DNA from 2 places in the Oceanobacillus kimchii X50 genome. Region 2 is predicted to be linked to the other one. Evidence: riboswitches for the same ligand, from Rfam matches in the RefSeq annotation. Region 2 holds a riboswitch; the other holds the start of a gene.
The links. A riboswitch is a leader RNA that binds a small molecule or an ion and turns the genes downstream of it on or off. The one in region 2 is predicted to bind S-adenosylmethionine.

Region 1: another riboswitch for S-adenosylmethionine. It lies ahead of C794_RS03810 (homocysteine S-methyltransferase family protein); the one in region 2 lies ahead of C794_RS12615 (methionine ABC transporter ATP-binding protein).

The regions. Positions count from the first base shown of each region.
Region 1 is NZ_CM001792.1:681,164-687,702, reverse strand. Features, by position in the region: gene C794_RS03815 (aliphatic sulfonate ABC transporter substrate-binding protein) at 1-467, opposite strand, end outside; gene C794_RS03810 (homocysteine S-methyltransferase family protein) at 589-1,638, opposite strand; SAM riboswitch class I at 1,718-1,822, opposite strand; gene C794_RS03805 (DUF1801 domain-containing protein) at 2,043-2,471, shown strand; gene C794_RS03800 (thiolase family protein) at 2,473-3,657, opposite strand; gene C794_RS03795 (acyl-CoA dehydrogenase family protein) at 3,683-4,831, opposite strand; gene C794_RS03790 (ABC transporter substrate-binding protein) at 5,088-6,290, opposite strand; gene C794_RS03785 (ABC transporter ATP-binding protein) at 6,324-6,539, opposite strand, start outside.
Region 2 is NZ_CM001792.1:2,424,370-2,430,908, reverse strand. Features, by position in the region: gene C794_RS12655 (acyl-CoA dehydrogenase family protein) at 1-533, shown strand, start outside; gene C794_RS12650 (ion transporter) at 582-1,370, opposite strand; gene C794_RS12645 (DinB family protein) at 1,524-1,997, shown strand; gene C794_RS12635 (arsenate reductase family protein) at 2,908-3,264, shown strand; gene gcvH (glycine cleavage system protein GcvH) at 3,333-3,713, shown strand; gene C794_RS12625 (ribonuclease M5) at 3,935-4,291, shown strand; gene C794_RS12620 (thioredoxin family protein) at 4,319-4,627, shown strand; SAM riboswitch class I at 4,709-4,807, shown strand; gene C794_RS12615 (methionine ABC transporter ATP-binding protein) at 4,934-5,962, shown strand; gene C794_RS12610 (methionine ABC transporter permease) at 5,952-6,539, shown strand, end outside.

The DNA.
Region 1 (6,539 bases), 1.7 Mb from region 2:
TTTAAAGCCCGTAGTAGAAAAATATATGGATCCGTACCTAACGTGGCAGCCACTTTTTTTCCTTTTAATTCTTCTACCGATTGGATTCCTGACTCAGAATCAGCAACTAAAGCTGTCCACTCTGGTTGAGAATAAATATATACATTTTGAATTGGAGAACCCTTGGCTTTAGAAACAAGCGCTGCAGATCCTGCAGAAGAACCAAAATCAATACTATCACTTGTTAAAAATTCTAAAGCCTTATTACTACCTTGACTTAGTACCCACTCCACACCTATTCCTTCATCTTCTAAGGCTTCTTCTAACCATCCTTGTTCTTTTAATACAAGGCTTGTTGGTGAATAATACGCATAATCTAACCGAATCTTATCAGGCTTTCCATCTGCTGCACTTGAATCAGATCCACATGCTGCTATTAAACTACTTATTATTATCACTAAAGCTATACTCATTAACTTACTTCTCATTAAATTCTCCTCCTTATAATTATTCAAATAAGATTACTTGGTTTTATAACAATGAGGTTCGTACTTCTCCAACTGTATCTAAATGAATAGTATAGGAGATTTAACATCAATATAAGATTTGTTATGCCTTAAATCGATAGCCTACATTATGTTCTTTTAATGTTTTATCTTTCCCAAACAAGAAATGCTTCTCCATATTAGGAGAATAGGGAGAATTAATGGTCTCCTTACCGACTGCCTCTGCAACAGCTCTAAGCATTGCTGGAGATGCTCCACAACATAACCCAATATAATTAACACCAATCCCCTTTGCTTCTTTTGCCCACTCTGCTAATTCATAACGGTTATGGTACAGTGGATCTAAAGCAGTTGGAAAAGTTGTTTCAGTAGGCAAATGGCAACTACAACCACCATCAGGTAAATTAAAAAATGTCGGATGCTCATCTGATGTACGATATGGAATGGGTAATGCTCCTACATAACCGTCTACATGCTTTCTAATTTTTGCAATATAAGGTTGCATCGTATCTGGACCTCGGAAACAATTCATTCCAACTACAAGTGCTCCCTTTTCCGATAATATTTTACAAGATTCCTCTACCGTATAGCCATCCCTTAAAATGTTTTCTCCCATTAACCCTAGTGTAATGACAGCTGGCAAGTCTTTTTTCAATATTTCTTCCAAAGCAATTTCTGCTTCTTCATGATAATAAAATGTTTCACCATTAATAAAATCAACATCTTCTTCTTTACTCCACTGAGCCATTTCAGCGAACATCTCTCTAACTTTAGATTTGCTTGATTCATCATAAGGGTCAAAGATATTTGTATTAGATATATTTCCTGCAACTAATGCTTCTTCCAATGGATGCTCTTTCGCTACTTCCTTTGCTAAACGAATAGCACTTCTATTCAATGGTTCTAATAATTTTTCCTTGCCAATAATGCGCATTTTTTCTCGATGTGCATTGTATGTAAATGCTAATACAACATCCGAACCAGCATTCATAAAATCACGATACGTTTGTTTTAAAGCATCCGGGTTCGCAAGTGCTACTTCTGGTACAAACGAACCTGCCTGTAAATACCCTCTCCTCTCTAATTCAAATAAATATCCTTCTCCTACTATTACCGTACCTTCTTGCAAACGTCTTTTTAAACTACGCTTCATCATAATCTCCTCCTTCATTATTTTTACAAACAAAAACCCTTCTTCTAAAAGTAAGAAGAAGGGTTAACCTACATTGTTCTTCTTATCTTTAAGGCATATAAGCCTATTGGAATTAGCACCATACCTTATAAGGCTGGTTGCTGAGACTTCATCGGGCCAATCCCTCCGTCTCTCTTGATAAGTCTAACTATATTTAATTTTTTAAAAATTAACTTTTTAATATCTTATATGATAACCATAAAATAATCAATAGGAAATTTAAATTATTCATTTATTATTTTTTAAATGATTTCCTAGTGAGTGATGCCGTGCCTGATAAAAAACTGCCAGTTGCAATCTAAATCAAAAATATATTGTAAATATTTGTTATACTATTATCAATCATAGGATTAGGAGTGATGAAAATGTATGAACTAAAAACAAAAGAAACAGAAAACAGTGTTATTCAATTCATCGAAAGTGTTGATCATCTTCAAAAGAAAGAAGATGCTTATAAACTATTAGATATATTTACCGAATCTACTGAGTATCCAGCAAAAATGTGGGGAACAAGTATTATTGGCTTTGGAAAATACAATTATAAATACGCTTCTGGCCACTCCGGAGAATTTTTAATAGTAGGATACTCTCCCAGAAAATCAAAAATTAGTCTCTATCTCGCAACAGATATTGTTCAAGATAGTGAATTAATGACAGCTTTAGGTAAATACACTACCGGAAAATCGTGTGTTTATATTAACAAACTCAGTGATATTAATCTTGATATCTTACGTCGTTTAATTAAACAATCACTTTTCCATATCAAATCAACTTATCCTGATACTGCAAAATAACTTAGCACTGTTCGATCAATATTGCCATTCCTTGGCCGCCACCAGCGCATAAAGTTGCTATACCATATTGCTGTTTTCTTTTTATTAGTTCATAGATTAATGTCGTAATTATCCGGGTGCCCGTAGCACCGACCGGATGACCTAACGCAATCGCCCCTCCATTAACATTTACTTTTTCATGATCCAAACCTAGTTCACGAATAACAGCAACGGATTGAGAAGCGAAAGCTTCATTCAATTCTAGTAAATCTATGTCTTGGATTGTTTTTTGATTTCGTTTAAGTAGTTGTTTGACTGCCGGTACTGGGCCAATTCCCATTATTTCAGGGGAAACACCCGCTGTACTCCAATCTACGATTCTTGCGAGTGGTTGCAAGCCAAGATGTTTGGCATGTGATTCTTTCATAATAACCAAAGCTGAGGCACCATCATTTCTGCCGCAAGCATTACCAGCAGTCACCGTCCCACCTGCTTCAAATACTGGATTAAGATTTGCTAGTTTCTCTAGAGATGTATCAAATCGAGGATATTCATCTACTTCAAATATAGATATCTGTTTCTTTTCCACAACCTCAATAGGAGCTATTTCATCTTTAAACCGTCCACTTTCTATAGCTTTTTTTGCTCTGCGCTGACTTTCTATCGCAAATGCATCTTGATCTTCTCTTGATATATTATATTTTCTAGCAACATTCTCAGCTGTAATACCCATAGATAGATTCTTACCATAGATTTCTTGAGGTTGTTGTCCTGCTTCTAAATTAGAATCGACAATGGTTGTTCGATCTCCTCCAAATCTAGTATTTCGTAAGTATATTGGAGAACGGCTCATACTCTCTGTCCCACCCGCTATGACAATATCAGCTTGATTACTAAGAATTTGTTGTACTCCAGATGTCACTGCCTGGATTCCAGATGCACATAATCTATTTACTGTAAAAGCAGTCACTTGTTCAGGGATACCCGCTCTTAGCGCTGCTACTCTAGCAATATTCGATGATTCCGTCGTTTGTCTTACTTCTCCTAAAATAACCTCATCTACGTGATCAGCTGGCATATAAACTCTTTGTAGCACTTCTTTAATCACATGACTTGCTAGATGACCAGAAGATACATTTTTCAATGATTTACCATATGCTCCAATTGGTGTTCTAGTTGCACTGACAATAACTATCGGATCGTCCATACCTATACCTCCCTACAACTTGCCCTTAGCTATAATGTTTCTTTAATTGTCCAGCAATAATATTCTTCTGAATTTCCGATGTTCCTTCATAAATTCGTGTAATTCGCGCATCTCTATAAAATCGTTCCACAGGAAAATCTGAAATATATCCAATCCCTCCATGAACTTGAACTGCTTTATCTGCTACTCGGTTGTATACTTCCGAACCATACAGTTTTAACATCGCTGCTTCCTTAATTACATTTTCTCCATTGTCAACCATCCATGCCACTTTATAAGTCAAAGCCCGTAATGCCTCTATCTCTACAGCCATTTCAGCTAACATGTGTGCAACTGCTTGGTGTTCAATAATCGACTTACCGAATTGTTTTCTTTCAATTGCATAAGTAGTCGACATATCTAATAACTTTTGGCTTGAACCTAAATTCCGAGCTGCCAAACCAGCACGACCATTGGTTAAAATTTTTAAGGCATTTACATACCCCTGACCTTCTTCACCTAGTAAATTTTCCGCAGGCACTTCACAATTCTCTAAAATTATTTCCGCTGAGTGAGAACCTCTCAGACCCATTTTTTCTTCAATCGCTCCTATATGAAATCCCGGAGCTCTCTTTTCTACAATAAAAGAAGAGATGCCTTTTGCTCCTTTCGTTGGATCTGTAACTGCCATCACAGTAAACACTTCTGCTTCTGTGGCATTGGTAATGTAATGTTTTATTCCATTTAATATATATTTATCTCCCTTTTTAACGGCAGAAGTTTTTAATGCACTTGCGTTCGATCCAGCTTCAGGTTCAGTTAGCGCAAATGCACCTAATTTTTCTCCACTTGCCATGGAAGGCAAGTATTTTTGCTTTTGTTCTTCATTCCCCATTTCCACTATTCCAACAGTACCAATTCCAGTATGAGCTCCGATTAGAGTCGTATATCCATTATGCGTTGCTCCAATTTCTTCATATAATGCACACTTTCCTATCATTCCAATCCCTATTCCACCGTAGTGTTCAGGGATACTTAAACCAAATAACCCCATTTCTTTTGATAATTCAATTATTCGTTCGGGGATTCTATTTTTTTGTTCAATATCATCAGCGACCTGCTCTACCTCTGTTTGAATAAAGTTTCGAACGTTTTCTTTTAAAGATTGAATGTTTTTATCTAATTCAAAGTTCAAACTGTATGACCTCCTATTGTTGCAAGTTTCAATGTACTATAGAAAAAAGCAAAGAGGCTGAGACAGGTATTTACTTAAACGAATGATATATAAAGAAAACTATCAGAAAAGAAATATACTCCGGTTGCTCATGCATAGGATGTCTGCACAGTCCTTCTCCCCCAAACCTTAATATTTCTTCTGCTTCTTCTAGTTATCGTTCGTTCTTTGAACAAAATCTCAACCTCTACTAGATGATTAATTCTTCGTAGATACTTTAATCAATTGGAATTCCTATTATTTCTCCATCTTCAACTGCACTAACTCTCGTAAGAATTTCGAATCCTCCATTTTCATCTATATTTGGAATGACATATACTTGTTTTTCTTCTGGTAACGCATCTAATCCAGCCTGTATATGCTCTCGAATTACAGTGGCATCCTCTACATTTCCTGCTGCTTTCATTGCTTCTACAAAAATATGCAAACTCACATAATGGAAACCAGCTTCTGATCCTGGTTCAATTCCGTGCTCTTCTGTATATTTCTCTACAAATGCTGGAACTCCAGGATAATCCGCTTCTACCAATGGCATGGTCCCAATTGCACCTTCTAGAACTTCATACGTTTCTGTAATTCGCTTCATTTCATCTAATTTTGCTTGGTCCATAATAATAAATCCACCTTCAAATCCAAGTTGTCTCGCTTGATTAACAACATTCGCTGTTGGTTCAGATGGTCCTCCTAGGAAAATTACATCAGGGTCTGACTCTAAGGCATTTGTCAATAATGTATAAAAATCCGTTTCTTTTGCAAAATCTACCGATGCCTCATGTACTACCTCTCCTCCTTGTTCCTCCCAATACGGAAGTAATTCATCAGCCCAATCTTGACCATACTGTGTTACTGGAGGAATCGCCGCTAATTTATTCCCAAACCGATCCATCGAATATTTTGTAAAAGGCTCGACATATCCATGATAACTAGGCGGAATTCTTACGGTTAATTCATTGCCTTGTTCCGTAATTGCAGGTTCACTAGAGTAAGCCCCAATAATAAAGTTTTCTTGTTCATTAAACACTTGTAGCGCTGCAATCCCCCCACTATGTGGAGCATAAATAATTGGTGTAGCATTTTCTTGCACTAATCGTTTTGCATTAGAAGCTGATTCATTTGGTAAATACTTATCATCAAGAGAAACAATATTTAACTTATATGTTTCACCATTAACCTCAAATCCTTCTTCATTAATTTCTTCTGCAGCCATCTCTAAACCATTTAAAGTATTTTCTCCATATAAAGCAGCAGAACCACTTAAAGGACCGGTATATCCAATGTTAACAACCTTCTCCTTTGTCTCCGCATTCGTACTAGAGTCCGTACTATTATTATTTGTTGTTGAACTACCATCAATGCACCCCGCTAAAACGACAATAACTAATAAGGAAATCAAACTTAAGAAAATTTTGTTTATTCTCATTATAATTCCTCCTATTTTTTAAATACAAAGGATTTAAGCCCCTATATAAGCCTTTCTAACTTCTTCGTTTGAAAGTAATTCTTCTTTTGAACCTTCTACTACAACCCCCCCGTTTTCAAAGACATATCCCTTATCAGCAATATTCAAAGCGGCATTTGCATTTTGTTCGGCTAGTAGAATAGTAGTTCCTTCCTGATTAATCTGTTGAATACTATCAAACATTTGCTCCACAATTAAAGGTGCTAACCC
Region 2 (6,539 bases):
CACTACTTAAGAAAGCATTAAAAGGTGAGTTGCCACTATTACAAAAAGCACAAGGTTTGCAAGAAGAATTAATGATGATGATGCCTGAAGAGATAGGAACAGAAGCACTAGAACAAGAAAAATATTTACTCAAAAATGCGAAGAAAATGATTTTACTAGGAGCTGGCCTGGCAGCACAAAAATACGGTCAAAAATTAGATCGTGAACAAGAAATTCTTGTTAACCTTGCTAATATGGTTGCAGAAGTATTTAATATGGAGTCAGCAATTCTTCGTACAGAAAAGGCAATTTCTAAAGTTGGTGAAGAAAAATCGAAACAAAAGCTACTATATACAGAGGTCTATGTACAAGAAGCATTTAATCGTATTGAGGCAGAGGCGAAAGATATTCTTGTAACAGTAGAAGATGGTGATACTCTTCGAATGATGCTTTCATCATTACGTAAACTAACTCGTCATACACCAATTAATGTTGTACAGAAAAAACGTGAAATAGCAGCTCGAATTATTGAGGAAGAGAAATATGTAATTTAATTCTAAGTTAAAAGACCCATCTCACTTTAGAGTTGGGTCTTTACATGGTTAATCTTTATGCTGTTGTTTAAGTAATTTTTTAATTTCCTCCATGTCTTTTTCCATTTTTTCTAATTTAATATCAGTAGGAGAAGGAGACTCTTCACGACTTGCTTCTTCCACATTATTCACAACAACACCTACAAATAAATTGATAATGACAAATGCCCCAATTAAAATAAATGTAACAAAATACCACCATGACGTCGGATCTTGATCTAGTATAGGATACATCACCCCACTTGCCCATGATTCAAGCGTAATTACTTGAAAGAGTGTCAATAACGTACGATGAAGTGATCCAAAATACTCTGGAGAAATTGATTGGAATAACATTGTGCCAATAACTCCATATACATAGAAAAATAACCCTAATAAAAGCATAATCGTACCCATTGAAGGGATTGTTAGCAGCAAGGCATTGACCATCTTTCTTAATGAAGGAATGATAGATATCGCTCTCAATACACGAAGCACACGTAGTATTCGTAACACCATTACGTAACTTGAACCAGCTAGAATGATACTGCTTAACACTATAATTAAATCAAATACATTCCATGGTTCGGTGAAGAAACTTTTCAAAGTGGAACTGCCAATTAAACGAATAATAATTTCGAGAGTGAAAACTGTTAGTAATGTCCAATCTGCCCAAATAATAAAGGTAGAAAATTGCGCAAAAAAAGGATAGGTCTCTAATCCGACCAAAATTGCATTTAATATAATAAGTCCAATAATAATATTTAAAAATATATTACTATTGGCGATTTTTGCACATTGTTTGTGTATTGTTCTCATTCTTTAATTTTTTCCTCCTGTATTTATGTATGTTACTATTGTACGCTGTAGATGACGTGATGTCACTCAAATAATTAAAGTAGATGATTGGATATTAAAATACGAAATGTGGTAGCATACAGTTATGAATATGAACGGGAGGGAAAAATTACAATGTATCGTAGAGTAACTGATTTTTTGAATGAATGGAGTCAATCCGCAGATGGTACAGCAAAAGTAATCAACAATTTAACAGATAAAAAACTTGATCAATCAATTGTTGAAAATCATAGTACACTTGGTTGGTTAGGTTGGCATTTAGTTAACAGTCCTGCTTTTTTTGGGAAATTAGTTGGCCTGGATATTGATTTGTCACATGATCCAGATCAAGTCCCTGAAAAAGCGAAAGACATAGCAGAAGCATATAATAAAATGGTTCAGATGGTAAAAGATCAGGTAGAACAACAACTTACTGATGAAGCGTTAAATGAACAAGTGGACAGTTTTGGTACACCTATCCCTCGTGGTGCGATACTAAGAAAGATGGTTGATCATCAAACACATCATCGTGGTCAAATGACTGTGTTATTAAGACAAGCTGGTTTATCTGTACCTGGTGTTATGGGGCCAACAAAAGAAGACCAATAAGTTCTAGTTTAAATTTTACTTATCATAATAATTAAAATATGGTATATTATAGATAGAGAGTAAGACGATAAATAAAAAGTCGTCTCATGTAACTAAACATGAGACGACTTCCAATAGACCAACCCCAAAAGCGGGGAAGGCACACCGAAGGCAATAATCCCTCAGCGCCGGGCTAAAGCACATGAGGGGTTATTTTTTTTGGTTGATCTCGGACATAATAAACGCAATCAGTGTTCCAAAAGAAATCATAAGCGTCAATACGCCTTCCATATCCATAGGCACCACCCCCCTTCAAAGGAAATACCTTTAAAGGAAATGTGTGTACCTAGCACCCTCATGTGAAGCCGGTCTATTATAGTAATAGTGTAACATATATAAACAGAATTCATTCTAGTCTATTTGTTGTGTTTTTAATAATATATCAATATTTTAGTGGACCAAAACTGTTTACAGTATGTTTAGGCCATTTTGTCGTGCCAATATTAGCTAGTTCAATAGCAACTTGTTTTGGTCTTCATTCTCATCCTTCACCTCGTATAGCTACTCTGATAAATAACCTACCATTGCATAACTTGCAAATATGGTATTCTCCACAAATAAATCTTTAGTAAATGACTACATAAAGACTCCTACAAAAATTGAACTCCAACATATGTAAGCAAATATTTAAAGTTGAATCAGATCAAACTTATTTTTTCACCGTTTGTTATTTCGAATTAGCTTGATAAAGAGAAAGTAATTTCTTGGTTATATCTTTTGTCACTTGTTCCAGGTGATATTTCACCTATAGATGAGAGATACGTTTTCAATTAGGAGTTATTTTGTTTTTTTAAACTCATACCAACTAGATGTATAACGAAATCAAATGTGGTAAAATGTCCACGATAAGAAAACATGTAGGAGGAATATGATGGCTATAAAATTTTATTGGTATCCTAATTGTGGCACATGTAAGAAAGCAAAAAAATGGTTTGATGATAATCAAATAGACTATGAAGCAATACATATTGTGAACGAGACTCCTTCTTCTGATCAGATTCAAAATTGGATGGATATCAGTGAGTTTCCTGCAAAGAAATTTTTCAATACAAGCGGGAAAAAGTATCGGGAACTTAATATTAAAGATAAAGTCAATCAGTTATCCGAGAAAGAGATAGCAGATTTATTAAGTTCGGATGGTATGCTAATTAAACGCCCGATTGTTACGGACGGGAAAAATCTAACAATTGGGTTTAAAGAAGATTCCTTTGAAAAGGTTTGGAAGTAATTTTAACTAGAAAAATGATATTATAGATTGTATAGTTAAAATGGAATGATAATTTGGAGGGATTGTTTATGAGTTTGCCACAAGATTTATTGTATTCTAAAGAGCACGAATGGGTAAAACAAGAAGATGGGAAATTACGCATCGGGATTACAGACTTTGCTCAAGATGAATTGGGAGACATTGTGTTTGTCGAACTTCCTGAAATTGGGGAAGAGTTAAAAGCTGATGAACCCTTTGGGAGTGTAGAGTCTGTAAAGACAGTATCTGAACTCTATGCACCAGTAAGTGGAAAAGTAGTCGAAATCAACGATGAGTTGGAAGATAGCCCAGAGTATGTTAATGAATCTCCATATGAAAAAGCTTGGATGATTGTGATTGAACCATCCGACGAAAAGGAACTTGAAGAATTATTATCTGCAGAGAAATACGAGGCGTTTATTCAAGACTAATTTTTAGGCTGACAATTACACGTTATTTGTGTATAGTCAGCCTTTGTTTTATCATATAATGATAATATACAAATACTAGCTTATATTTCGATTAATGTATCAGTGAAGACGGTTTAAGTGTTTTGAGAATCGAATTATCATAAGTTTTATGGGAGATCTTTATTCCAAATCAAGTCGTGCTAAATAAGCATGTTTCTTGCTTACATAAGGAGTGCTATGCGATGATGACAAATGAATCTAATAAAGTAATAATTGTAGAAGGTTTGTCGGATAAACGACAGATTGAAAAAATCATTGATGATCATGTTATAATCGTTTGTACAAATGGGACTTTAGGTGTTGAAAAACTAGATGAACTACTAGAAACGTATCAATTAGATGAAAAAGATGTCTATATATTAGTAGATGAGGACCCTTCTGGTATGAAATTGAGAAAACAATTAGCGAGGGAATTACCTCATGCAGAACATATTTATGTGAGCAGTGAGTATCGCGAAGTTGCGGCTACACCTATGAAAGTTTTAGCTAATGTATTAATCGGAGCGAGATTTACAGTCCACCCATCTTATTTAATATAAAGAAAAGAACGATAAAGGTGATATATTATGAAGGAATGGAATAAACAAATGGAACGAGGTGTGATATATATTTACACACCATTTTGTGGAACTTGTTCGGTTGCGAGGGCGATGTTGGATAATATTGAACGACTTCACCAACAAGACATTTTTCACGAAATAAACGCATCTATTCACCCTGAATATATGCAGAACAACCAAATTGAAAGTGTACCATGCTTATTATTTATGGAAAATGGGGAAATTGTCGAAAGAATATATACGTTTTATTCAACTGCAAATATATATGATTATTTGATAAAATATCAACCAGAATTATTTTCAAATGCGACGTAATTTATTGATTGACAGTCCTATAAGCGCGTGCTAAGATAGGTACACTGAATTAATTAAAAATAACCATTAAAAATATGATATCTCTTATCTAGAGCGGTGGAGGGACTGGCCCTTTGAAACCGCGGCAACCTTCATAATTAATGAAAGGTGCCAATTCCTGCAGAAAATGAAAGATGAGAGAACGTCAGACGATATACGATAAGTACGTACGTCTTTCTGTTCTCTTACAGAAAGGCGTTTTTATTTTGACGAATTTTGGAGAAACTAAACGAAATGGTTGTTGGAGAGTAAGAGGAGGAATAAAGATTGATATCCATAGAAGGGTTAAGTAAAGTATTTTCATTAAATAAAAAAGACATCAAAGCTGTAGACTCATTGACCCTCAATATTGAAGATGGCGATATTTATGGCGTAATCGGTTATAGTGGAGCCGGAAAGAGTACGTTTGTACGTTTAATAAATCGACTAGAGGAACCTACATCTGGAAAAGTAACAATAGGAGATCAAATAATCACGGAATTAAATAAAAGTGATCTTCGTGTTGCACGACAAGATATAGGTATGATATTTCAACATTTTAATTTATTATGGTCACGTACGGTAGAGGACAATATTGGGTTTCCTTTAGAAATTGCTGGTGTTGATAAGCAAGAAAGAAAACGTAGAGTAAAAGAATTAATTGGATTAGTTGGTCTTGAAGGTAGAGAGAAATCATATCCTTCACAATTAAGCGGCGGACAAAAACAGCGTGTTGGAATTGCTAGAGCCCTAGCGAATTCCCCTAAAGTATTACTATGTGATGAAGCTACTTCTGCTCTAGATCCAGAAACGACTAATCAAATCTTATCATTATTACAAGACATTAATGAGAAATTAAATTTAACGATAATCTTAATTACCCATGAAATGCATGTTATTCGTAAAATTTGTAATCGTGTAGCTGTAATGGAGCAAGGAAAAGTAGTAGAAGAGGGACAAGTCCTAGATGTGTTTACAAATCCGAAACAATCAGTGACTAGAAAGTTCGTTGAACAGGTTATGAGTTCTAATGAGGATAGTGATATGTCAACGATCGTTGAAAATTATCCGAATGGGGTTTTATATCGAATTCATTTCTTAGGGGAGACTACAAATCAAACCTTAATCAGTCAGATAGCTAAACAATTTTCTGTAGATTTAAATATTATCCAAGGAAATATCACACAGACACAAGCAGGCAGCTATGGAGCATTGGTAGTTCAAGTAACGGGGAACGACAGTGAAATTGAACGAGCTAGAAGCTTTATCGAGAGTCAAGAGTCTGTTGAATTGGAGGTAATTCAACATGCTAAGTAGTTTATTTGAAGGGATCAAAATAGAAGATTTAATCGAAGCAACCTATGAGACGTTCTACATGACACTTATCTCAATGGTAGGAACAGCAATTTTTGGGATTTTGCTTGGGTTACTATTATTCCTAACTTCAAAAGGTAATATTTGGGAAAATCGAGTTGTGAATAATATTGTTGCAGCCTTTGTAAACATCTTCAGAGCTATACCATTTATTATACTAATTTTATTGCTATTCCCGTTTACCGATTTTCTAATGGGAACGATTCGTGGTCCTAATGCTGCTTTGCCAGCACTTATTATTGGATCTGCTCCATTCTATGCACGATTAGTAGAAATTGCACTTATTGAAGTGGATAAAGGTGTAGTGGAAGCCGCAAAAGCAATGGGAGCAAAGACAAGAACAATAATCTTTAAAGTTTTATTACCTGAATCAAAACCGGCACTCGTGTCTGGAATAACTGTTACAACAATTGCTTTGATAGGATATACCGCTATGGCTGGAGCGATTGGGGCAGGTGGACTTGGAAACTATGCTTATTATTTCGGGTTTCAGCGTCGTGACTTTGATGTTGTGTTATGG